2 regions of the Pseudomonas sp. NPDC089530 genome follow, and region 1 is predicted to be linked to the other one. Evidence: predicted binding sites of a transcription regulator. Region 1 holds the regulator's gene; the other holds the start of a gene.

Region 1 (9,042 bases):
GCTGACCGGTTTTTCCGCCGGGGGCGCCGCTGGAGCACGGGCTGCTGCCGGAGCCCGGGCGGGCGCCGGGGCAGCCGCCGCTGGAGCCGGCTTCGGCGCTTCGGCCTTGGCCTCGGGCTTCTTCGCGGCCGGCTGGGCCACGGCGGCGGGTGCTGGGGCCGCAGCAGCGGTTGCGCTGCCGACCGCCGCCGCAGCGCCCGGCGCTTCGGAGAACTTGCCCTTGCCATGCAGCTCGTCGAGCAGGGATTCGAATTCCTGGTCGGTGATCAGGTCGCTACCGGCGGCCGCCGCGCTTGGCGCAGCCGGCGGTACCGCCGCGGCCACCGCGGACTCCAGCGCATCGACCGCAAAGTTGCCTTTGCCGTGCAACTGGTCCAGCAGGTCTTCGAATTCGTCGTCGGTGATTTCGTCGCTGGCCGCGGCCTTTTCCGCCGCAGGCGCGGCGGCCGAAGGCGCCACCGCATCCGCTGCGAACTGGCCCTTGCCATGCAACTGATCGAGCAGCGACTCGAACTCGTCATCGGTAATTTCGTCGCTGGCCGCTTCGCCTTCGGCTACGGGTGCAGCGGCCGGGGCCTGGGCCTCGGTCTTGGCGGCATTGAGCGAATCGAGCAACTGCTCGAACTCGCTGTCGGTGATATCGCCCGATTCGCTTTCAGCGACCGGCTCAGCCACCGGCTCGGCGGCCATTTCGACTTCGGCCGCCGGCTCGGCGACCTCCTCGGCTCCGGCAGGCTCGGCCAGACGGGCCAGGGCAGCCAGCAGTTCCGGGGTGGCGGCGGTAATCTCGGTACGCTCGCGGACCTGGCCGAACATGCCGTTCACCGCGTCTAGCGCTTCGAGCACCACGTCCATCAGTTCCGCGTCGACGCGACGCTCACCCTTGCGCAGGATGTCGAAAACGTTTTCGGCGATGTGGCAGCACTCCACCAGCTCGTTGAGCTGGAGGAAGCCGGCGCCCCCTTTTACAGTGTGAAAACCGCGAAAAATTGCGTTGAGCAGGTCCGCATCGTCTGGCCGGCTTTCCAGCTCGACCAGTTGTTCGGACAGTTGCTCTAGAATCTCGCCGGCCTCAACCAGAAAATCCTGAAGGATCTCTTCATCGGCGCCGAAGCTCATGTATGGGTGCTCCTAGAATCCAAGGCTGGAAAGCAAATCGTCGACATCGTCCTGACCGGATACAACGTCTTCACGTTTATCGGCATGAATCTGCGGACCTTCACCCTTGGCCAGATGTTTTTGCGGATCTTTTTCAGCGAGGATCGCCGCGCGGTCATGTTCGATACCGGCAAAACGATCGACCTGACTGGCCATCAGGACCAGTTTGAGCAGATTGCTCTCGACTTCGGTGACCAACTGGGTCACGCGCTTGATCACCTGACCGGTCAGGTCCTGGTAGTCCTGCGCCAACAGAATGTCGTTGAGGTTGCTCGAGACCGCGCGCGTTTCCTGCTCGCTACGGGTCAGGAAACCATCCACGCGGCGGGCCAGATCGCGGAACTCTTCCGCGCCCAGTTCGCGGCGCATGAAACGTCCCCAGTCGGCGCTCAGGGCCTGGGCTTCGCTGCTCAGGCCGTTGACCAACGGGGTGGCGCTCTCTACCAGGTCCATGGTGCGGTTGGCCGCGGCCTCGGTCAGCCTGACCACATAGGACAGGCGCTCGGTGGCATCCGTGATCTGTGAAACTTCCTCGGCTTGCGGCATATGCGGGTCAATCTGAAAATTGACGATGGCGCTATGCAGCTCGCGGGTGAGCTTGCCGACTTCCCGGTACAGGCCGCGGTCACGGGTCTGGTTGAGCTCATGGATCAGTTGCACTGCTTCGCCGAACTTGCCCTTTTCAAGGCTGTCGACCAGTTCCACTGCATGTTTTTTCAGGGTCGATTCAAAATCGCCCAATGAAGATTCGTTGTGCTCCATAGCTCCCCCCGTGGCGGAATGGTTCCACGCATCAACCAATGCGTTCGAAGATCTTCTCGATCTTCTCTTTCAACGCCTGGGCCGTGAAGGGCTTGACCACGTAGCCGTTTACTCCGGCCTGGGCCGCTTCGATGATCTGTTCGCGCTTGGCTTCAGCGGTCACCATGAGTACCGGCAGGTGCTTGAGTTTTTCATCGGCGCGCACGTGGCGCAGCAGATCGATACCGGTCATGCCAGGCATGTTCCAGTCCGTTACCAGAAAGTCGATGCTCCCACTGTTGAGAACCGGAATGGCGGTGGTGCCATCGTCGGCCTCGACCGTGTTGGTGAACCCCAGGTCACGCAACAGGTTCTTGATGATCCGCCGCATCGTTGAGAAGTCATCAACGATGAGGATTTTCATGTTCTTGTCCAATTCGACCTCCAAGCAGTCTTAAACGCGTCCAGCACCTGGACGCGCCATTCAATCAATCAGGCAGAGCACTCAACGACTGCATGGAATACACGCCGCAAGACCGACAACCTCGTGCCAGTCTCGTCCGCAGTGTCCCCACACTGCCTGTCAGCGCGCTCGCCACTCCCCCAAACGCCCCCGCAAACGGGCCGCGCACTGGCTGTGTAACTGGCTGACCCGCGATTCGCTGACCCCCAGGACCTCACCGATTTCCTTGAGATTCAGCTCTTCGTCGTAGTACAGCGCCAAGACCAGTCGCTCACGCTCCGGCAAATTGGCAATCGCATCCGCCAGCGCAGCCTGGAAACGTTCGTCCTCCAGGTCGCGCGACGGCTCGAGATGAGCACTCGCGCCATCCTCATGCAGCCCTTCATGCTCGCCGTCCTGCAACAGGTCGTCGAAGCTGAACAGGCGACTGCCCAAGGTGTCGTTCAAAATCCCGTAATAATCATCGAGACTCAATTGAAGTTCGGCCGCAACTTCATGATCTTTAGCGTCGCGACCGGTTTTAGCTTCAATTGCGCGGATCGCGTCACTCACCATCCGGGTATTGCGATGCACCGAACGCGGCGCCCAGTCACCTTTACGCACCTCGTCGAGCATCGCCCCACGGATACGGATACCCGCGTAGGTCTCGAAACTCGCGCCCTTGCTCGCGTCGTACTTGGTCGACACTTCGAGCAGGCCGATCATCCCGGCCTGGATCAGGTCCTCGACCTGGACGCTGGCCGGCAAGCGCGCCAGCAGGTGATAGGCAATACGCTTGACCAGCGGCGCATAGCGCTCGATCAGTTCGTACTGGCTGTCACGTGCCGACTTGCGGTAAAGATTGAAGCCGCTGGCGCTCATAGCACCGGTCCCGCTGTTTGATGCACGAGTCGCTCGACGAAAAATTCCAGATGCCCACGTGGGTTGGCCGGCAATGGCCAGGTATCGACTTTCTGTGCAATGGCCTTGAAGGCCAGCGCGCACTTCGAACGGGGAAACGCCTCATAGACCGCACGCTGCTTTTGCACGGCCTTGCGCACGCATTCGTCGTAAGGCACGGCGCCGACGTATTGTAGAGCCACGTCCAGGAAGCGATCAGTGACCTTGGTCAACTTGGCGAACAGGTTGCGACCTTCCTGGGGGCTCTGCGCCATGTTGGCGAGCACGCGGAAGCGGTTCATGCCGTAATCGCGATTGAGCAGCTTGATCAGCGCGTAGGCATCGGTGATCGAGGTCGGCTCGTCGCAGACCACCAGCAGCACTTCCTGGGCGGCGCGGACAAAACTGACTACCGAGTCACCGATACCCGCAGCGGTGTCGATCACCAGTACGTCGAGGTTGTCGCCGATATCGCTGAAGGCCTGGATCAGACCGGCATGCTGCGCCGGGCTCAGGTGCACCATGCTCTGGGTGCCGGACGCCGCCGGCACGATACGGATGCCGCCCGGCCCCTGCAGCAGCACGTCGCGCAGCTCGCAGCGGCCTTCGATGACATCGGCAAGGGTCCGTTTGGGCGTCAGACCCAGCAGGACGTCGACGTTCGCCAGCCCCAGGTCGGCGTCCAGCAGCATGACGCGCCGACCGAGCTCCGCTAGGGCCAGGGACAAGTTCACTGACACGTTAGTCTTGCCGACGCCACCTTTGCCGCCGGTCACCGCGATCACCTGTACGGGATGCATGCTGCCCATGTTCTTTCTTTACCTTGTCTTACTTAGACGGGGCCACATAACTGGCTGCGCGTTCACCAACGGAACAATGCCTGGCAGACCATCGATGTAGGTACATTGCAATCTTTTCATGAATCCCTCAGCCCACCCGTTTGGCCGGGTTGTGGTAGAGGTCAGCGAACATGTCGGCCATGGCTTCTTCGCTGGGTTCTTCCTGCATCTGCACGCTCACCGCACGACTGACCAGCTGGTGCCGGCGCGGCAAGTGCAGATCGTCTGGAATCCGTGGGCCATCGGTCAGATAGGCAACGGGGAGTTCGTGACTGATCGCCAGGCTCAGCACCTCACCAAGGCTGGCGGTTTCATCCAGTTTAGTCAGGATGCAGCCGGCCAGCCCGCAACGCTTGTAGCTGTGGTATGCGGCGGTTAGAACCTGTTTCTGGCTGGTGGTTGCCAAGACCAGATAATTTTTTGCGCGGATCCCGCGACCGGCCAGGCTTTCCAGCTGCATGCGCAGGGCCGGGTCGCTGGCTTGCAGACCGGCAGTATCGATCAGCACCACGCGCTTGCGCAGCAGCGGATCGAGGGCCTGGGCCAGGGACTGGCCCGGGTCGACATGGGTCACCGAGACATTGAGGATGCGGCCCAGGGTCTTGAGCTGCTCCTGGGCGCCGATGCGGTAGCTGTCCATGCTCACCAGCGCGATGTTCTGTGCGCCGTACTTGAGAACGTAGCGGGCCGCCAGCTTGGCCAGGGTGGTGGTCTTGCCCATGCCGGCGGGGCCGACCATGGCGATCACACCGCCCTCTTCCAGCGGCTCGGCTTCCGGGATCACGATCATCCGCGCCAGGTGGGCCAGCAGCATGCGCCAGGCCTGGCGAGGCTCGTCGATGTCCGTGATCAGCGCCAGCAGGTCGCGGGCCAGCGGACCGGACAGGCCGATACGCTGCAGGCGCCGCCAGAGGTTGGCCTGCTCGGGCCGGCTGCCTTGCAACTGGCTCCAGGCCAGGGAACCGAGCTGGACTTCCAGCAGCTCGCGCAGGCCATTGAGTTCGAAACGCATCGAGTCGAATGCCCGCGGATCGACGGCGGCCGGCGCGGCGACGACCGGGGCCGGACGCTGCGGCTCACTGAAGGTGGGTTCGATCAGCGGCTCGGCGGCGGTCAGCGGCAGGCCGGCGAACAGCTGGCGATTGGTGTTGGCATTGGTGTCGCCATCGCCACGCAGGCTCAGCTCGGCCTGGGCGGTGACGATGCGCGATTGAGTCTTGCGCAGCTCGTCCTCGAGCTCCATGTTCGGCACCCGGGGCGCCAGGGCCGACAGCTTGTAATCCAGGGCAGCCGTCAGTTCGACACCGCCGGCGATGCGGCGGTTGCCAATGATGGCGGCGTCGGCGCCCAGCTCATCACGAACCAGCTTCATGGCCTGACGCATATCGGCGGCGAAAAAACGCTTAACTTGCATAACCCACTACCTCAGCCGTTGGGCCCTACTGTCGCAACGATGGTCACTTGCTTGTTGTCGGGAATTTCCTGATAGGCCAACACGTGCAAGCCCGGGACCGCCAGGCGCCCGAAGCGCGAGAGCATCGCGCGAACCGGACCGGCTACCAGCAGAATCACCGGTTGACCTTGCATTTCCTGGCGCTGCGCGGCTTCGATCAACGAACGCTGCAGCTTCTCAGCCATGCTTGGCTCCAGCAGAACGCCCTCTTCCGAGCCTTGTCCTGCCTTCTGCAGACTATTGAGCAAGATTTGTTCCAACCTTGGTTCCAAGGTGATCACAGGCAGCTCAGACTCAGTCCCTACAATGCTTTGCACGATGGCGCGCGACAATCCGACGCGCACGGTCGCCACCAGAGCGGCAGTATCTTGACTCTTGGCGGCATTGTTCGCGATGGCTTCGGCGATGCTGCGGATATCCCGCACCGGCACCTGTTCGGCCAGCAGCGCCTGCAGCACCTTGAGCAACTGGGACAGGGAGAGAACGCCCGGCACCAGCTCTTCCGCCAGCTTTGGCGAGCCCTTGGCCAGCAATTGCAGGAGCTGCTGGACTTCTTCGTGGCCGATCAGCTCGCTGGAGTGCTTGTACAGAATCTGGTTGAGGTGGGTGGCGACCACAGTACTGGCGTCGACCACGGTGTAACCCAGCGACTGCGCCTGGGCGCGCTGGCTGATCTCGATCCAGACCGCCTCCAGGCCGAAGGCCGGATCTTTGGCGGTGATGCCATTGAGCGAGCCGTAGACCTGCCCCGGGTTGATCGCCAGTTCGCGATCCGGGTAGATCTCGGCCTCGGCCAGGATCACCCCCATCAGGGTCAGCCGGTAGGCGCTCGGCGCCAGGTCGAGGTTGTCGCGAATGTGCACGGTCGGCATGAGGAAGCCCAGGTCCTGGGACAGCTTCTTGCGCACGCCCTTGATCCGTGCCAGCAATTGCCCGCCCTGGTTGCGGTCCACCAGGGGAATCAGGCGGTAGCCGACTTCCAGGCCGATCATGTCGATCTGGGTCACGTCGTCCCAACCCAGCTCCTTGGTTTCCAGGGCCCGGGCCGGCGAAGGCAGCAGGTCCTGCTGGCGCTGGACCTCTTCCAGGGCGCGGGCCTTGACCACGTTCTGACGCTTCCAGAACAGGTACGCCGCGCCGGCCGCCAGGGCCGCCATGCTCAGGAAGGAAAAGTGCGGCATGCCCGGCACCAGGCCCATCACCGCCATCAGGCCGGCAGCGACGGCCAGGGCCCGGGGCGAGGCGAACATCTGCCGGTTGATCTGCTTGCCCATGTCCTCGGAACCGGAGGCACGGGTCACCATGATCGCGGCCGCGGTAGACAGCAGCAGCGACGGCAATTGCGCCACCAAACCGTCACCGATGGTCAGCAGCGCGTACACCCGGCCGGCATCGCCGAAGGACATGTTGTGCTGGAAGATACCGACCGCCATACCGCCGATCAGGTTGATGAACAGGATCAGCAGGCCGGCAATGGCGTCGCCGCGGACGAACTTGCTGGCACCGTCCATGGAGCCGTAGAACTCGGCCTCCTGGGCCACTTCCTGGCGCCGCGCCTTGGCCTGGGCCTGATCGATCAGGCCGGCGTTGAGGTCGGCGTCGATGGCCATCTGCTTGCCCGGCATCGCATCGAGGGTGAAGCGCGCGCTCACCTCGGAGATACGCCCGGCACCCTTGGTCACCACCACGAAGTTGATGATCATCAGGATCGCGAACACCACGATACCGACCACATAGTTACCGCCGATCACCACTTCGCCGAAGGCCTGGATCACCTTGCCCGCGGCGGCGTGGCCGTCCTGGCCGTGGAGCATCACCACCCGCGTGGACGCCACGTTCAGCGCCAGGCGCAACAGGGTCGCCACCAGCAGGATGGTGGGGAATACCGCAAAATCCAGAGGCCGCAAGGCGTACACGCAAACCAGCAGCACGACGATCGACAGCGCGATGTTGAAGGTGAAGAACACGTCCAGCAGGAACGGCGGCACCGGCAGCATCATCATGGCCAGCATGACCAGCAGCAACAGCGGCACACCCAGGTTCCCCCGACTGAGTTCAGTCAGGTTAGTGCGAGCCGTGCTGATTAACTGAGAGCGATCCACCGGTATTCCCCGTTCCCTAAAGCAAACTTTTGACGCCTGGAAGCGGCGCAGGGCGGGTATTGCAAGAAGCTTTCCAACTTTGGCCCGATGCTCGAACTGATTTATGGCGTTGCGCCATCAACCACTGCAAAAGTCACGTTCAGCGCCATCGCGAGCCAGCTCGAGCCGTGCAGGATCATCGACCCTGCACAACTCGAGAAACTCAGGAATCGCGGCGCAGATCCGGCGGAATCGGCAGATCCTTGAGGGGCTCGGGGCGCTTGCCCTTGCCGGCCTGGTGCTGGCGAATCTGATAGACGTAGGCCAGCACCTGGGCCACCGCCAGATAGAGCCCGCCAGGAATTTCCTGCTCCAGCTCGGTGGAGTGGTAGATCGAACGCGCCAGCGCCGGCGACTCCAGCAACAGCACCTCGTTGGCCACCGCGATCTCGCGAATCTTCAGCGCCAGGAAATCAGTGCCCTTGGCCAGCAATACCGGTGCCCCGCCCTTCTCGGCGTCGTACTTGAGCGCCACCGCATAGTGGGTCGGGTTGGTGATGACCACATCCGCCTCGGGGATCGCCGCCATCATCCGTCGCTGCGACATCTCGCGCTGGGTCTGGCGAATACGCTGTTTGACCTCGGGCCGCCCCTCCTGGTCCTTGTGCTCGTCCCGCACTTCCTGCTTGGTCATCAACAGTTTCTTGTAGCTCTGGTACAGCTGTACCGGCACGTCCACCGCCGCGATCAGGATCAGCCCGCAGGCCATCCACAAGGTACTCCAGGCCACCAGCCGGACACTGTGGGCGATGGCCCGCTCCAAGGGCTCATGGGCGATCTGCAGAAAGTCGTCGATATCCGAAGACAGCACCGACAGCGCGACGAAGAGCACCACCACGAACTTGGCGAAGGCCTTGACCAGCTCGATCAGCGAGGTCGGGGAAGCCATACGCTTCATCCCGCTGAGGGGGTTCATGCGACTGAACTTGGGCGCCATGCTCTTGGTGGAGAACAGCCAGCCACCCAGGGAAATGGGACCGATCAGCGCCGCCAGCACCAGGGGAATCAGGATCGGCATCGCGGCAAGGATCGCGATCTTGCCCGAATGCAGCAGGTACAAGCCCATGGCGCCAGGGCTGAGCAGCATTTCCCGCGGCAGGGAGAAGTTCAGGCGCATGATTTCCAGCAGGTCCTGCGCCACCCCCGCACCGTAGATCAGCAGGCCGGCGGCGCCGATCATGGTGATCGCCAGGGTGTTGAGCTCCTTGGAGCGGGCAATCTCCCCCTTTTCCCGGGAGTCCTTCTTGCGTTTCTCCGTGGGGTCTTCTGTCTTGTCCTGACCGCTCTCGCTCTCAGCCATGCTTTATCGAGCCTGTGCCAGATCGCGTAGCAGCTGCAGGGCCTCGACGGCCAGCGGCTGGTACTGGT
Region 2 (12,479 bases), on a different contig from region 1:
TGCATTTGGCAACTATCTATAAGGGAACGCCAGAATCGGCCGATAACCCCAAGAGTGTTGTTGCAGGTCAATGGCGGAGCCCTGGGGCCTGTGCCCGGCGAGAGCAGGCGGGCGTCGTAGTGGGTTGATGTAGAATGAGTTGATGGCTTGTGGCCATTATCGTTGCCCGGGTGCAACAAGGTTGACGACCTTGAATGCTGTCGCTGCGGGCTTCATCTTTTTTACGGGTCTGGAATCTTCGATGCTGGCGTACCACCAAAAAAGCTTTTTGATCGTCGATGATTTCTCCGATTTCCGCAGTTCTGTCCGGTCCATGTTGCGTGAGTTGGGCGTCAAGGACGTAGACACTGCCGATACAGGCGAGCAGGCGCTGCGCATGTGTGCGCAAAAGCGCTATGACTTCATCCTGCAGGATTACCACCTGGGCGACGGCAAGAAGAACGGGCAGCAGGTGCTCGAAGACCTGATGACCGACAAGCTGATCAGCCATGAAAGCGTCTTTCTCATGGTGACCGCCGAGACCAGCCAATCGATGGTGCTCAGCGCTCTCGAGCATGAGCCGGATGCCTATCTGACCAAGCCTTTCAACCGTTCCAGCCTGGCGCAGCGGCTGGAGCGGCTGCAGCAGCGCAAATCGCTGCTCAAGCCGATTCTGCAGGCGCTCGACCGCGGCAAGCCGGTCGAGGTGTTGAATGCCTGCATCGCCCTGTGCAAACAGGACCCGCGTTATTCGCCGTTGTGCCTGCGCTACCGCGCCGATGCCCTGCGTGACATGAACCAGAACGAAGCGCTGGAGCGGCTGTACGAAAGCATCCTGGCGGACCGTCCGTTGCCGTGGGCCTATGTCGGCCTGGGGCGTCTGCTGTTCAAGCGCGGTCAGGTGCTCCAGGCCAAGGCCATCTATGAAAAGGCCCTGAAGGTCTTCCCGATGATGCCGGCGCTCTACGACGGCATGGCTGAAGTGCTGGTCGCCGAAGGGGATTCCAAGCGCGCCCAGAGCGTACTGGAAGAGGCGGTGCGCCTGTCGCCGCTGGCCGTGCGCAGACAAGCGCTGCTGGGCAAGCTGGCGATGGCCAACGAAGATTTCGACACGGCCTCCAGGGCCTATCGCCAGGCGGTATCCCAAGGGGCGCAGTCGCGTTTCAAGGATCCGGAAAGCAACCTTGGCCTGGCGCATGCGCTGATCAGCAAGGGCAGCGAAAGGGGGTTGGATACCCGGACGCGCCTGGAGATCAACAGCACCCTGAGTGCGGTGGCCAAGGAAAACCCTAGCGATCCGGGCTTGCAGATCCGGGCGCGGCTGATGAAGGCCACCAGCCTGTTGCTCAATGATGCGGAAACCGCAGACAAGCTCACCGAGCAGGCAATGCTGCGCCTGGATGGGATGGAGCAGTTCATGAGTCCCGAGGCAGCATTGGTGGTCGCCAAGCAGTTGCAGATGCTGGGGCAGGCCAATGCCGGTGCCTCGATGTTGAAAAACTGCGCGGAAATCTACGGCGACGACCCGAAGGTAATGGAAGGCATCGCCAAGCTCACCGACGACCCGGAGATCCTCAACTCGGCCAATGCCGCGGCTGACATGAACCGTCAGGGTGTGCGCAGTTACAAGGCCGGTGCGCTGGCCGAAGCCCGGGACCTGTTCCGTCGGGCCCTGGCCATGCAGCCGAAGAACATCAGTATTGCCCTGAACATGGCGCAGTCGTTGTTGCACGGCACCGACATCACGCAGGATGCGGCGCTGCTGGAAGAGTGTCGGACCTGCCTGAAAATGGTCGGCCTGATGCCCGACACCGACGCGCGTTATCCGCGTTATCAGAAGCTGCGAAGCAAGGCGTTTGGCGAATGAATACTCACGAACAGGCTCTCGACTTCTCCACGGTGATCGCTTCCACCGTGCACGACATGAAAAACTCCCTGACCCTGCTCATGCAGGCGCATGCCAAATGGCTGGCCGGGTTGCCGTCGGCGCAGCAGCGCACGCCGGAGCAGGGGGTGATGGAGTTCGAATTCGCCCATCTCAACGGCATGCTGGTGCAACTGCTGGGCCTCTACAAGCTGGGGGTCAACCAGTTGCCGGTGCAGCCGGGCTATCACGAGCTGGATGACTTCATCGAAGCGCAATTGGTCAGCCATCAGGACGTGTTCGCCAGTCGTGGCATCGCCGCGACCTATGAAGTCGATCCTTTGACGCCCTTGGGGTTCTTCGATCGGGAGCTCATCGCCTCGGTGCTCGCCAACTGCATCAACAACGCCATTCGTTATGCGCGCCATGCGCTGCTGATCAGCGTGCACGATGAAGCCGGGCAGACGGTGCTGACCATCAACGACGATGGCGAGGGCTATCCGCAGCAGATGATCGATAACCAGGCCGACTACGCGCAAGGTATCAATCACAGCAGCGGCAGTACCGGCCTGGGGTTGTACTTCGCCGGGCGCATTGCCGCGTTGCATCAGCGCAATGGCGTCTGCGGGCGTACCGAGATCCGCAACGGCGGGCCGCTGGGCGGCGGTGTCTTCAGTCTTTATCTGCCGTGAGGCGGTTGCCGACCCTTTAGGGTTTCTCCGCCTTGCGTTGTGTACCTGGTCCGATGGCTTTTTGTTCGGGGCTGCTTGATATTCCGAACAGCCGGAGCCTATTTTGTACGGGTCGCCGTTCTCGGCTCGTACAACAACAAGGATTGAGTCATGACAACCGATGGCCGCAGTTCACTCGCACAGCGATTGACGGGCATTGACGAGATTGAATGTGTCACTCCGGACCTGAACGGCGTGCCACGGGGCAAGGTGATGACCGCTGAGGGTTTCCTCGAAGGGCGGCGTCTGCAGATGGCGCGTGGGGTGCTGTTGCAATGCATCATGGGGGGCTATCCGCCTGCGCGTTTCTACGGCAGCGACGACGGCGACCTGGCGCTCAATGCCGATCCGCAACAGATTCATCGTCTGCCCTGGAGCCAGCAGCCGCGGGCACTGGCGATCTGTGACGCGGACGAGTTGGGCGGGGAGAGTTCGCGCCTTTCCACCCGTGGCCAGCTCAAGCAGGTTATCGCCCGCTACGCCGCTCGCGGCCTGGCACCGGTGGTGGCGACCGAGCTGGAGTTTTTCGTGTTCGCTCCCAATACCGATCCGACCCAGGCCTTCCAGCCTCCCCTCGGTCTGGATGGTCGTCGCGAAGACGGGCATTCGGCATTCAGTGTCAGTTCCAACAACGGCTTGCGGCCGTTCTTCAATGAGGTCTATGCCTGCATGGCGGCACTGGGGCTGCCGCGCGATACCTTCATGCATGAAATGGGCGTCAGCCAGTTCGAGATCAATCTGCTGCACGGCGATCCGTTGTTGCTGGCCGACCAGACCTTCCTGTTCAAGCATCTGCTCAAGGAAGTGGCGCTCAAGCATGGCCTGACCGTGGTATGCATGGCCAAGCCCCTGGCGCATACCCCGGGCAGTTCGATGCATATTCACCAGAGCCTGGTCGACTCGGCCAGCGGACGGAATGTGTTCAGTGATGAGGCCGGCGAGCCCACCGCGATGTTCCGTCATTTCATTGGTGGGCTGCAGGCGGGATTGGCGGATTTCACCGCGCTGTTCGCGCCGAACGTCAATTCCTACCAGCGCCTGTGCCACCCGTATGCATCGCCGAACAACGCCTGTTGGTCCCATGACAATCGCGCGGCTGGCCTGCGTATTCCGGCCAGTTCGCCGATAGCGCGGCGGGTCGAGAACCGCTTGCCGGGCGCCGACGCCAACCCCTATCTGGCGATCGCCGCGAGCCTCGCGGCAGGGTTGCACGGTATCGAAAACGAGCTGGAGCCGACGCCGGCGATTCAGGGCGAGTTTTCGGTGCCGGACAGTTTATCTTTGCCTTGTACCTTGCATGCTGCCCTTGAGCGTCTGAAACGTAGTCAGTTGGCCAGGGAATTGTTCGGCAATGAGTTCATCGAAGGCTACATCGCTTCGAAGAGCATGGAACTGACCAGTTTCCTTGATGAAATAACGCCCTGGGAGCGGCGTGTTTTAGCAGCCCAGGCTTAACCGAACCGTCGCAGTCGGGTTATCTTCAGGTGGCCCGACACTCAACTCAAGGAGCCGCTCGGAACGCCGATGCGCCAAATCTGGAAATCCTTTCGAGCGCTTTATTTCGCCTCGCTGATGATGCTGATCGGTTCGGGCTTGCTCAGTACCTACCTGGCGTTGCGCCTGGCCGCCGATCATGTCGACGGGTTGTGGGTGGGTGCCTTGATGGCGGCCAACTATTTCGGCCTGGTGCTGGGCGGGAAAATCGGCCATCGGCTGATTGCCCGGGTTGGCCATATCCGGGCCTATGCCACTTGCGCCGGCATCGTCGGCGCGGCGGTCCTGGGGCATGGCCTGGTGGACTGGTTGCCGGCCTGGCTGGTGCTGCGCACGGTCGTCGGCCTGGGCATGATGTGCCAATACATGGTCATCGAAAGCTGGCTCAACGAGCAGGCCGGGGCCGGGCAGCGCGGGGTGGTGTTCAGTGGCTATATGATCGCCTCGTACCTGGGGCTGGTCCTGGGGCAGCTGATTCTGGTCATGCACCCGGCCCTCGGGCCTGAACTGCTGATGTTGGTGGCCCTGTGTTTTGCCCTGTGCCTGGTGCCGGTGGCAATGACCCGGCGCATTCACCCGGCGCCGTTGCATCCGGCCCCCATGGAACCGCGGTTTTTCATCAAGCGCGTTCCGCAGTCGCTGAGCACGGTGCTCGGGGCGGGGCTGATCGTCGGTTCGTTCTATGGTCTGGCGCCGTTGTATGCCTCCCAGCAGGGCTTGAGCACCGAGCTGGTCGGCCTGTTCATGGGCAGCTGCATTTTTGCCGGGTTGTTGGTGCAGTGGCCGCTGGGCTGGCTGTCCGATCGTTATGACCGGGCCCTGTTGATTCGCTGCTTCGCCTGCTTCCTGGTGGTGGCGGCCTTGCCGTTGGCGATTCTGCCCGAGGTGCCGCTGGAGATGCTGTTCGCCCTGGGGTTCCTGTGTTCGCTGATGCAGTTCTGCCTCTATCCGCTGGCGGTGGCGTTTTCCAACGACCATGTCGAAGGTGATCGACGGGTTTCGTTGACCGCCATGTTGCTGGTGACCTATGGCGTGGGGGCCAGTGTCGGCCCCTTGGTCGCAGGCGTGCTGATGAAGTTGTTCGGCAGCCAGATGCTGTATGCCTTCTTTTGCTTCTTTGCCCTGGTCCTGGTCTGGCGCATCCGGCCGAAAGCCGTGACCAACCTGCATCAGGTCGACGATGCGCCGCTGCATCACGTGGCGATGCCGGACAGCATGGCCAGCTCGCCACTGGTGGCGGCACTCGACCCTCGGGTCGACGAGCAGGTGGTGCAGGACCAGATGCAGCAGGGCAGTGCGCCGGAGGCTGAAGCGCCGGCACAAGCGGCGGATGAGATTGAGGAGCCGTTGGCGAAGCCGGATGATCCCGGGCCGGACGAACTCAGTGGGGCCAAGCTCTAGAAACAAAAAACGGGCAGTTACCGCAAGGGACTACCCGTTTTTTGATCGACCTTCGCGTCTCAGAAGTCGTCTTTGTCGAAGCGCCGCGCCTCGCGTTGCAACTGGTAGACAAAACGCTCGACCTGGCGTTGAACCAGGCCGCTCATGTTGTGGAAGCGCACGCCCGCGAAGGTGGTGTCGATCTTCTCTTCGTGGTGCAGGTAGCGCAGTTCCACCGGCGCGGTCATGCTGCCGAAGGGCAGGGCGGCGATAAAGCGCTCGTAGACCTGGCCCAGCTGCAGGCGGCTGGAGATGTCGCCATCGAAACGCAGCTTGCAGCCGGTGGCGGAGATATCCAGCAGTTTGCCGGTAATGGGCGCTTTGAGTTTTTCGCCGCCCAGTTCGATGTCGACCAGTTGGGCCAGCTTCAGCGCTGCCCGGAAGGCGTTGCGGCGCTGGTGATAGACCACTTCGTCCGGCAGTGTGCCGCGGTAGCAGCGCCCGCCATTGGATTCGTCGATGGTCGGGATACCGTTGCTTTCCCAGGCGATGCGCACGCCCTCGTGAAAGCCTTCGACGCGAAACGGTTCGCCGGCGAGCATGAAGCGTTCGCCGTCGCGAGGGATCATTTCGTCCAGGGCAATCATGTTGCCGTCACGGTCGGTCTCGACCAGGTAGCTTTGGAAGCGCTGGCTGCGTTCGTGGAAAGTGATGATCAGCGGGTCATGGCTGTCTTGCAGCAGGCGCAGCGTGGAGGTGATTTCCCGGGGCGTGGTGAGCACCTTGGGCGGCTGCGGCGTATCTTCTGCGTTTGCGGCATTGAACACGGTTCATCAATCTCCAGACAAAATATGACTAAACACAAAATCTGGCATTCTGCCAGCATGTTCCGCGACTTGATAGGGCGCGCTCATCTCGGGGCTCATGCTTGGCTGAGCGGGCGAGGCTTCGCGAGCTTGGCGGTTGAGCCACGGGCATCATAGAGGGCTGGAGGCTCGCCACCGGTGAGAATTTTCAACTGATTGGCGGTGGTGGCCTGTTGAACCTGGATCGAGCGACCGTTGAGTTCGTTCGCGGCCTGGCAATCGGTGAGCATTTGCGTCAGCACGTCGCTCTGGGTCAATAACTCGTCGCCAATCGAAGAATGGCTGGCCAGTTGTTCCAGGCCGGAGCGGCTGGCGGGAAGATTCAGGCTGGCGAGAATTTCGCTGCGTTTGCGGCCATGCTGCTCGAGCAAAATGATCAAGGCTTGCTTCTGCGCAAGGATGTCTTCCAGCAGCGGCATGTCGCGACCGTGCAGGGCAAGGGATTCGGTGCGCAGCAATTCCAGCAATTGTTGAGCTGGAGCAAAGTCGTCAGTGATCAGTTGCAGCAAATTAGAGTCGTGCATGTATGGCCTTGGGTTTTAAGCGTCCAAAAAACTGGCGCAGGCCTTATTGGCTAGCGCTGGGCTTCGAAGTTGAGCAGTTTGCTGGCTACACGGTTGCTGTCGACTTTATAGCTGCCATCGGCAATCGCTTGCTTCAACTCGGCCACGCGGGCGTTGTCGACGGCAGGCTGATCGCGCAGCTTGTCAGTGATCTTCTGCAACTGTTGAGCCTCATTGCTGAGGTGTACCGACTCCCCGCTGACAGTGGTCTGTTCGGCTGGAGCGTTCAGCGGCGCGGATTTTTCGGCGTCGCCGGTTTCCTTGCTGGCGCTGGTGCGCGTGCTGCCGGTGAGTGAGGGAGAGCTGTTTAAACGGCTGAAATCGATGACCATGGTAAAAAAACCTCTGGGTATTTGGACGCTTGACTTGTTTTCGGCAATACCCCGGAAAACTTTAGGCTCGAATATCGATAAGCCCGCGCGCGCCGCTGTTGCCCTTGCATGGGCCACAGTTTAGGGGGCAAGCGTGCGTGGCGCCAGTCCGTCTACATAGCGACTTCCACCTGTCCAGGCGCTGTGATCCGTGCCTTGATGATCCGTTGCGAGTTGAGGTTCTTGACTCGTATCTGCTCGCTCATGCCGCCATTGGACAAGGCTTCGCCCGGCATTTTGACATTTAGCGTGCCGCTGCGGGCGGAGATCACCACCTGATCGCCCTTGCGCACCACTTCTGCCTGCTCCAGATGAACCAGGGTGACGAGTTGGTCGGCGACCATTGGTCGGACAAGTCTCTGTCCGATGGCCTGGTCCACCGAGGTCAGATAACCCTGGTTGATCTGGCCGATATCGCGCTCACGCAGCATCACATCTTCAGGGTTGATGATTCCCGCGCGCTTGAGCGGCCGGGTGGTGGTGACCACTTCGCGGAACAGCTTGACCTGGGCGGGAACGAATACGGTCCAGGGCGAAGCGCCGTCGCAGCGCACGCGCACGGTCACCCGCCCCAGGGGTTGTGCCGGGCTTTCCAGGGTCGCTGTCAATTCCTTGTCGCATTGCGGCATGCGCAGCCGCGGGTCGAGCCGGTTGACCTGGATCTCGTAGCGGCCCGGGGTTTGACTGGTGGCGAGGTAGTCTTCTACGGTGAATTCAAGAAACCCCTGAGTGACGCCGATAAGTAGATCAGGCAGGGTTACCGAGTCAGCAACGGCAGGATGCCCAGGGTTTAAGAGAAACAAAGCCGATAGCCCGCACAGCAATTTGCGGTAGTTTGATGTCAGGCGTCGGGAAAATGTCGTTTTGGCGTTCATAACAGTTAAAAAGCAAGCGCCGTGCCGTTTAGCGATGAGCGTGCGTCGGAGCTTAAAGCTTTGGGGAGTCTGGGCATGGCTGGTGTAATGGATTCGGTGAACCAGCGCACGCAACTGGTAGGGCAGAATCGCCTTGAGCTGTTGCTGTTCCGTCTCGACGGGGAGCAGCTCTATGGGATCAACGTGTTCAAGGTTCGGGAGGTGCTGCAATGCCCCAAACTGACCCTGATGCCCAAGTCCAGTCCTGTGGTGTGCGGTGTCGCGAATATTCGGGGGGCAACCATTCCGATCCTGGACCTGGCAATGGCCACCGGTTCGGGCGGTTTGCAGGATCAGAGCAACCCCTTCGTCATCATCACTGAGTACAACACCAAGACCCAGGGGTTCCTGGTGAGGTCGGTCGAACGCATCGTCAACATGAACTGGGAGGAGATCCATCCGCCACCCAAGGGGACGGGGCGCGATCACTACCTGACGGCGGTGACGCGGGTCGACAATCAGTTGGTGGAAATCATCGACGTCGAGAAAGTGCTGGCCGAAGTCGCGCCGACTCCCGAGACCATTTCGGTGGGCGTGGTGGATGTCGAGACTCAGCACAAGGCGGTTTCACTGCGGGTGCTGACGGTCGATGACTCGTCGGTGGCGCGCAAGCAGGTCACGCGTTGCCTGCAGACCGTAGGGGTCGAAGTGGTGGCCTTGAACGACGGCCGACAGGCGCTGGACTACCTGCGCAAGCTGGTCGACGAGGGCAAGAAGCCTGAAGAAGAGTTTCTGATGATGATCTCCGACATCGAGATGCCGGAGATGGATGGCTACACCCTTACGGCCGAAATACGCAACGATCCACGCATGCAAAAGCTGCATATCATCCTGCATACTTCGTTGTCAGGTGTATTCAATCAGGCGATGGTGAAGAAGGTCGGTGCTGATGACTTCCTTGCCAAGTTTCGTCCTGATGACCTGGCATCCCGGGTTGTCGACCGGATCAAAGCAGCAGATAACAGCTAGGGATATGCGTCCCTGGCAGTCACACGATTTAAGAGGCGGCATCTTTGTCTACGGGTAATTTGGATTTCGAACAATTCCGGGTGTTCCTGGAAAAAGCCTGTGGGATCTTGCTGGGCGAGAACAAGCAATATCTGGTGTCGAGCCGTCTCAACAAACTGATGGAACAGCAAGGCATCAAATCCCTCGGCGAGCTGGTTCAGCGCATCCAGAGCCAACCGCGCAGCGGTTTGCGCGAGATGGTGGTCGATGCCATGACGACCAACGAAACCCTGTGGTTTCGCGATACCTACCCATTCGAGGTCTTGAAGAACAAGGTCTTGCCTGAGGCGATCAAGGCCAGCCCCAACCAGCGTCTGCGGATCTGGTCGGCGGCCTGTTCCTCGGGGCAGGAACCCTATTCGTTATCCATGTCGATCGACGAGTTCGAGAAGACCAACATAGGGCAACTGAAGATGGGGGTGCAGATCGTTGCCACCGACCTGTCCGGGACCATGTTGAACAACTGCAAGACCGGCGAGTACGACAGCCTGGCGATCGGCCGCGGTTTGTCGGCTGACCGCCTGCAGCGCTATTTCGACCCCAAGGGGCCGGGGCGCTGGGTGGTCAAGGCACCGATCAGGAGCCGTGTCGAATTCCGCTCGTTCAACCTGCTGGACAGCTATGCCAGCCTGGGCAAATTCGACATCGTCTTCTGCCGCAATGTGTTGATCTACTTCTCCGCTGAGGTGAAGAAGGACATCCTGATGCGTATTCACAGCACCCTGAAGCCGGGCGGTTACCTGTTTCTCGGGGCTTCCGAAGCGCTCAATGGATTGCCGGACCACTATCAGATGGTGCAGTGCAGCCCTGGGATCATCTACCAGGCGAAGTAAGGATTGTCGTTGTTGCAAGGAAGAGGCCTTCGGGCCTCTTTTTTTATGCCTGCGATTCCATCGGCAAGAGGAGGGCGGCAATGCAGGCATTGCCGCTTTGCTGGCGTTTCGCGGAAATGCCTTGCCGCTTTTCTGGCATTGCCGCTTTGCCGCTGCCCGCAAAGCCTTGGTTTACGGGCTTTAAGTAATTGGCACGGCGCTTGCTATGTCCTGCTTACGAAAAATCTGGTCGAAGGTTTCCCGACATGAGCATCAGCTTCGATAAAGCGCTCGGCATTCATGAACAGGCTCTTGGCTTTCGCGCCAAGCGCGCCGAGGTGCTGGCCAACAACATCGCCAACGCCGATACCCCGAACTACAAGGCTCGGGATCTGGATTTCTCCGCCGTGCTCGCCGAGCAGAACGAGAAAGCCAAGAACGGCACCTTTGCCCTGAACATGACCAACAGCCGTCACATCGAAGCCGAAGGCCTGAGCGGTGGCGACGAGTCGTTGCTGTACCGCACGCCGATGCAGCCGTCGATCGACCAGAACACCGTGGACGCCCAACTGGAGCAATCGAACTACGCCGAGAACTCGGTGAACTTCCAGGCCAGCTTCACGCTGCTCAACAGCAAATTCAAAGGGCTGGTGTCAGCCCTGCGCGGAGAGTAATCCATGTCCCTCGCCAGTGTTTTCAATATTGCCGGTAGTGGCATGAGTGCCCAGACCACTCGCTTGAACACCGTCGCCAGTAACATCGCCAACGCCGAGACGGTCTCGTCGAGCATCGACCAGACCTACCGTGCACGCCATCCGGTGTTCGCCACCATGTTCCAGGGCGCGCAAAGCGGCGGCAGCGACTCGCTGTTCCAGAACCAGGATGCGGCCGGTCAGGGCGTTCAGGTGCTGGGCGTGGTCGAGGACCAGAGCAATCTCGAGGCCCGTTATGAGCCTAACCATCCGGCAGCCGACGCCAAGGGTTATGTCTACTACCCCAACGTCAACGTGGTGGAGGAAATGGCCGACATGATTTCCGCCAGCCGCTCGTTCCAGACCAACGCAGAAATGATGAACACCGCCAAAACCATGATGCAGAAGGTCCTGACCCTCGGTCAGTGATAAGGGGCGACTCAGATGAGTGTTACCGATACCACCAGTGGCCTGACGCTCAAGGAGATCCTGGCGAACTCCTCGAAGAAAACCACGAAAACCAGCAACGACGGTCTGGCGGCGGCTACCAACAGCACCAAGGGTAAAAACTCCCTGGGCAAGGACGCTTTCCTGAAGCTGCTGGTGACCCAGCTGAAGAACCAGAACCCGCTGGACCCTCAGGACAACAGCGCGTTCGTTGCCCAGCTGGCGCAGTTCAGCAGCCTGGAAGGCATTACCACGTTGAACGATTCGGTCACGGCGATCGCGGGCAACTACAAGTCTTCGCAAGCCTTGCAGGCTTCTTCCCTGGTCGGGCGCTCGGTGATCGTGCAGAGCGGTACCGCGCAGGTCGACACCACCAAGAGCATGACCGGTTCGGTGACGGTGCCTGCCAGCGTGAGCGGTCTTACCGTGACTATTTCCGACAAGGATGGCAAGACGGTCAAGACCCTCGACCTGGGCAGCCAGAAAGCCGGCAGCGCCAGCTTCGTCTGGGATGGCACCAAGACCGACGGGACCAAGGCCGACCCAGGTACTTACACCTTCAAGGCCAGCACAACGATCGACGGTAAGGCGACCAGCCTGGTCACCTACCTGCCTGCGACGGTCAACAGCGTCACCATCAGCCAGACCGGCGGTGAGCTGATGCTGAACCTCGCGGGTCAGAGCGGCGCCGTGGCGCTCTCAAAAGTTCAAACCATTGGTATCTAGAGCCGGCTAACGCGGCACAAGGAGTGGAACATGTCTTTTAATATCGGCCTTAGCGGCCTCTATGCTGCCAACAAGCAACTGGACGTGACCGGCAACAACATCGCCAACGTGGCGACCGCCGGTTTCAAATCGTCCCGTGCCGAATTCGCCGACATTTACTCGGCCACCAAACTGGGCAGCGGCAGCAAGACGATCGGTAACGGCGTGCGCCTGGCCAACGTTTCCCAGCAGTTCACCCAGGGTGACGTGAACAACACCGGCAACGTGCTGGATATGGGTATCCAGGGTTCGGGTTTCTTCGTGCTGAGCGACAACGGCTCGCTGACCTACACCCGCGCCGGTACCTTCAAGACCGACAAGGACGGCTACATCACCAACACCGACGGCACTGCCCGTCTGCAAGGTTATGGGGTCGATGCCAACGGCAAGATCATCAACGGTGTGTTGAGCGACCTGCGCATCGACACCTCGAACCTGTCGCCGAAGGCCACCAGCGCGGTGTCCTCCACCATCAACCTGAACTCCACTGCACCGGTCATTGACCAGAGCGTGACCGGTTTTGCCTTCGATCCGACCAAGGTGGAAACCTTCACCAAGCAGTTCAGCACCCCGATCTATGACAGCCAGGGCAA

The links. Region 1 encodes FliA, which starts transcription of late flagellar genes. Its sites were predicted from a motif close to CTAAAGTTTNNNNNNNNNNNGCCGNTAA; they were not measured.
Region 2: the regulator FliA is predicted to act here: its motif matches at 7,247-7,274, upstream of flgM (flagellar biosynthesis anti-sigma factor FlgM).

The regions. Positions count from the first base shown of each region.
Region 1 is NZ_JBNNVU010000069.1:19,427-28,468, reverse strand. It holds partial or broken gene ACQKQA_RS22195 (chemotaxis protein CheA) at 1-1,119, opposite strand, end outside; gene ACQKQA_RS22190 (protein phosphatase CheZ) at 1,132-1,920, opposite strand; gene ACQKQA_RS22185 (chemotaxis response regulator CheY) at 1,952-2,323, opposite strand; gene fliA (RNA polymerase sigma factor FliA) at 2,483-3,223, opposite strand; gene fleN (flagellar synthesis regulator FleN) at 3,220-4,050, opposite strand; gene flhF (flagellar biosynthesis protein FlhF) at 4,169-5,494, opposite strand; gene flhA (flagellar biosynthesis protein FlhA) at 5,506-7,635, opposite strand; gene flhB (flagellar biosynthesis protein FlhB) at 7,838-8,974, opposite strand; gene fliR (flagellar biosynthetic protein FliR) at 8,978-9,042, opposite strand, start outside.
Region 2 is NZ_JBNNVU010000084.1:1,917-14,395, reverse strand. It holds gene ACQKQA_RS24045 (response regulator) at 242-1,846, shown strand; gene ACQKQA_RS24040 (sensor histidine kinase) at 1,843-2,535, shown strand; gene ACQKQA_RS24035 (glutamine synthetase family protein) at 2,788-4,029, shown strand; gene ACQKQA_RS24030 (MFS transporter) at 4,099-5,469, shown strand; gene ACQKQA_RS24025 (flagellar brake protein) at 5,529-6,275, opposite strand; gene ACQKQA_RS24020 (flagella synthesis protein FlgN) at 6,371-6,838, opposite strand; gene flgM (flagellar biosynthesis anti-sigma factor FlgM) at 6,889-7,209, opposite strand; gene flgA (flagellar basal body P-ring formation chaperone FlgA) at 7,362-8,123, opposite strand; gene ACQKQA_RS24005 (chemotaxis protein CheV) at 8,199-9,131, shown strand; gene cheR (protein-glutamate O-methyltransferase CheR) at 9,176-10,003, shown strand; gene flgB (flagellar basal body rod protein FlgB) at 10,249-10,656, shown strand; gene flgC (flagellar basal body rod protein FlgC) at 10,660-11,103, shown strand; gene flgD (flagellar hook assembly protein FlgD) at 11,119-11,847, shown strand; gene flgE (flagellar hook protein FlgE) at 11,878-12,479, shown strand, end outside.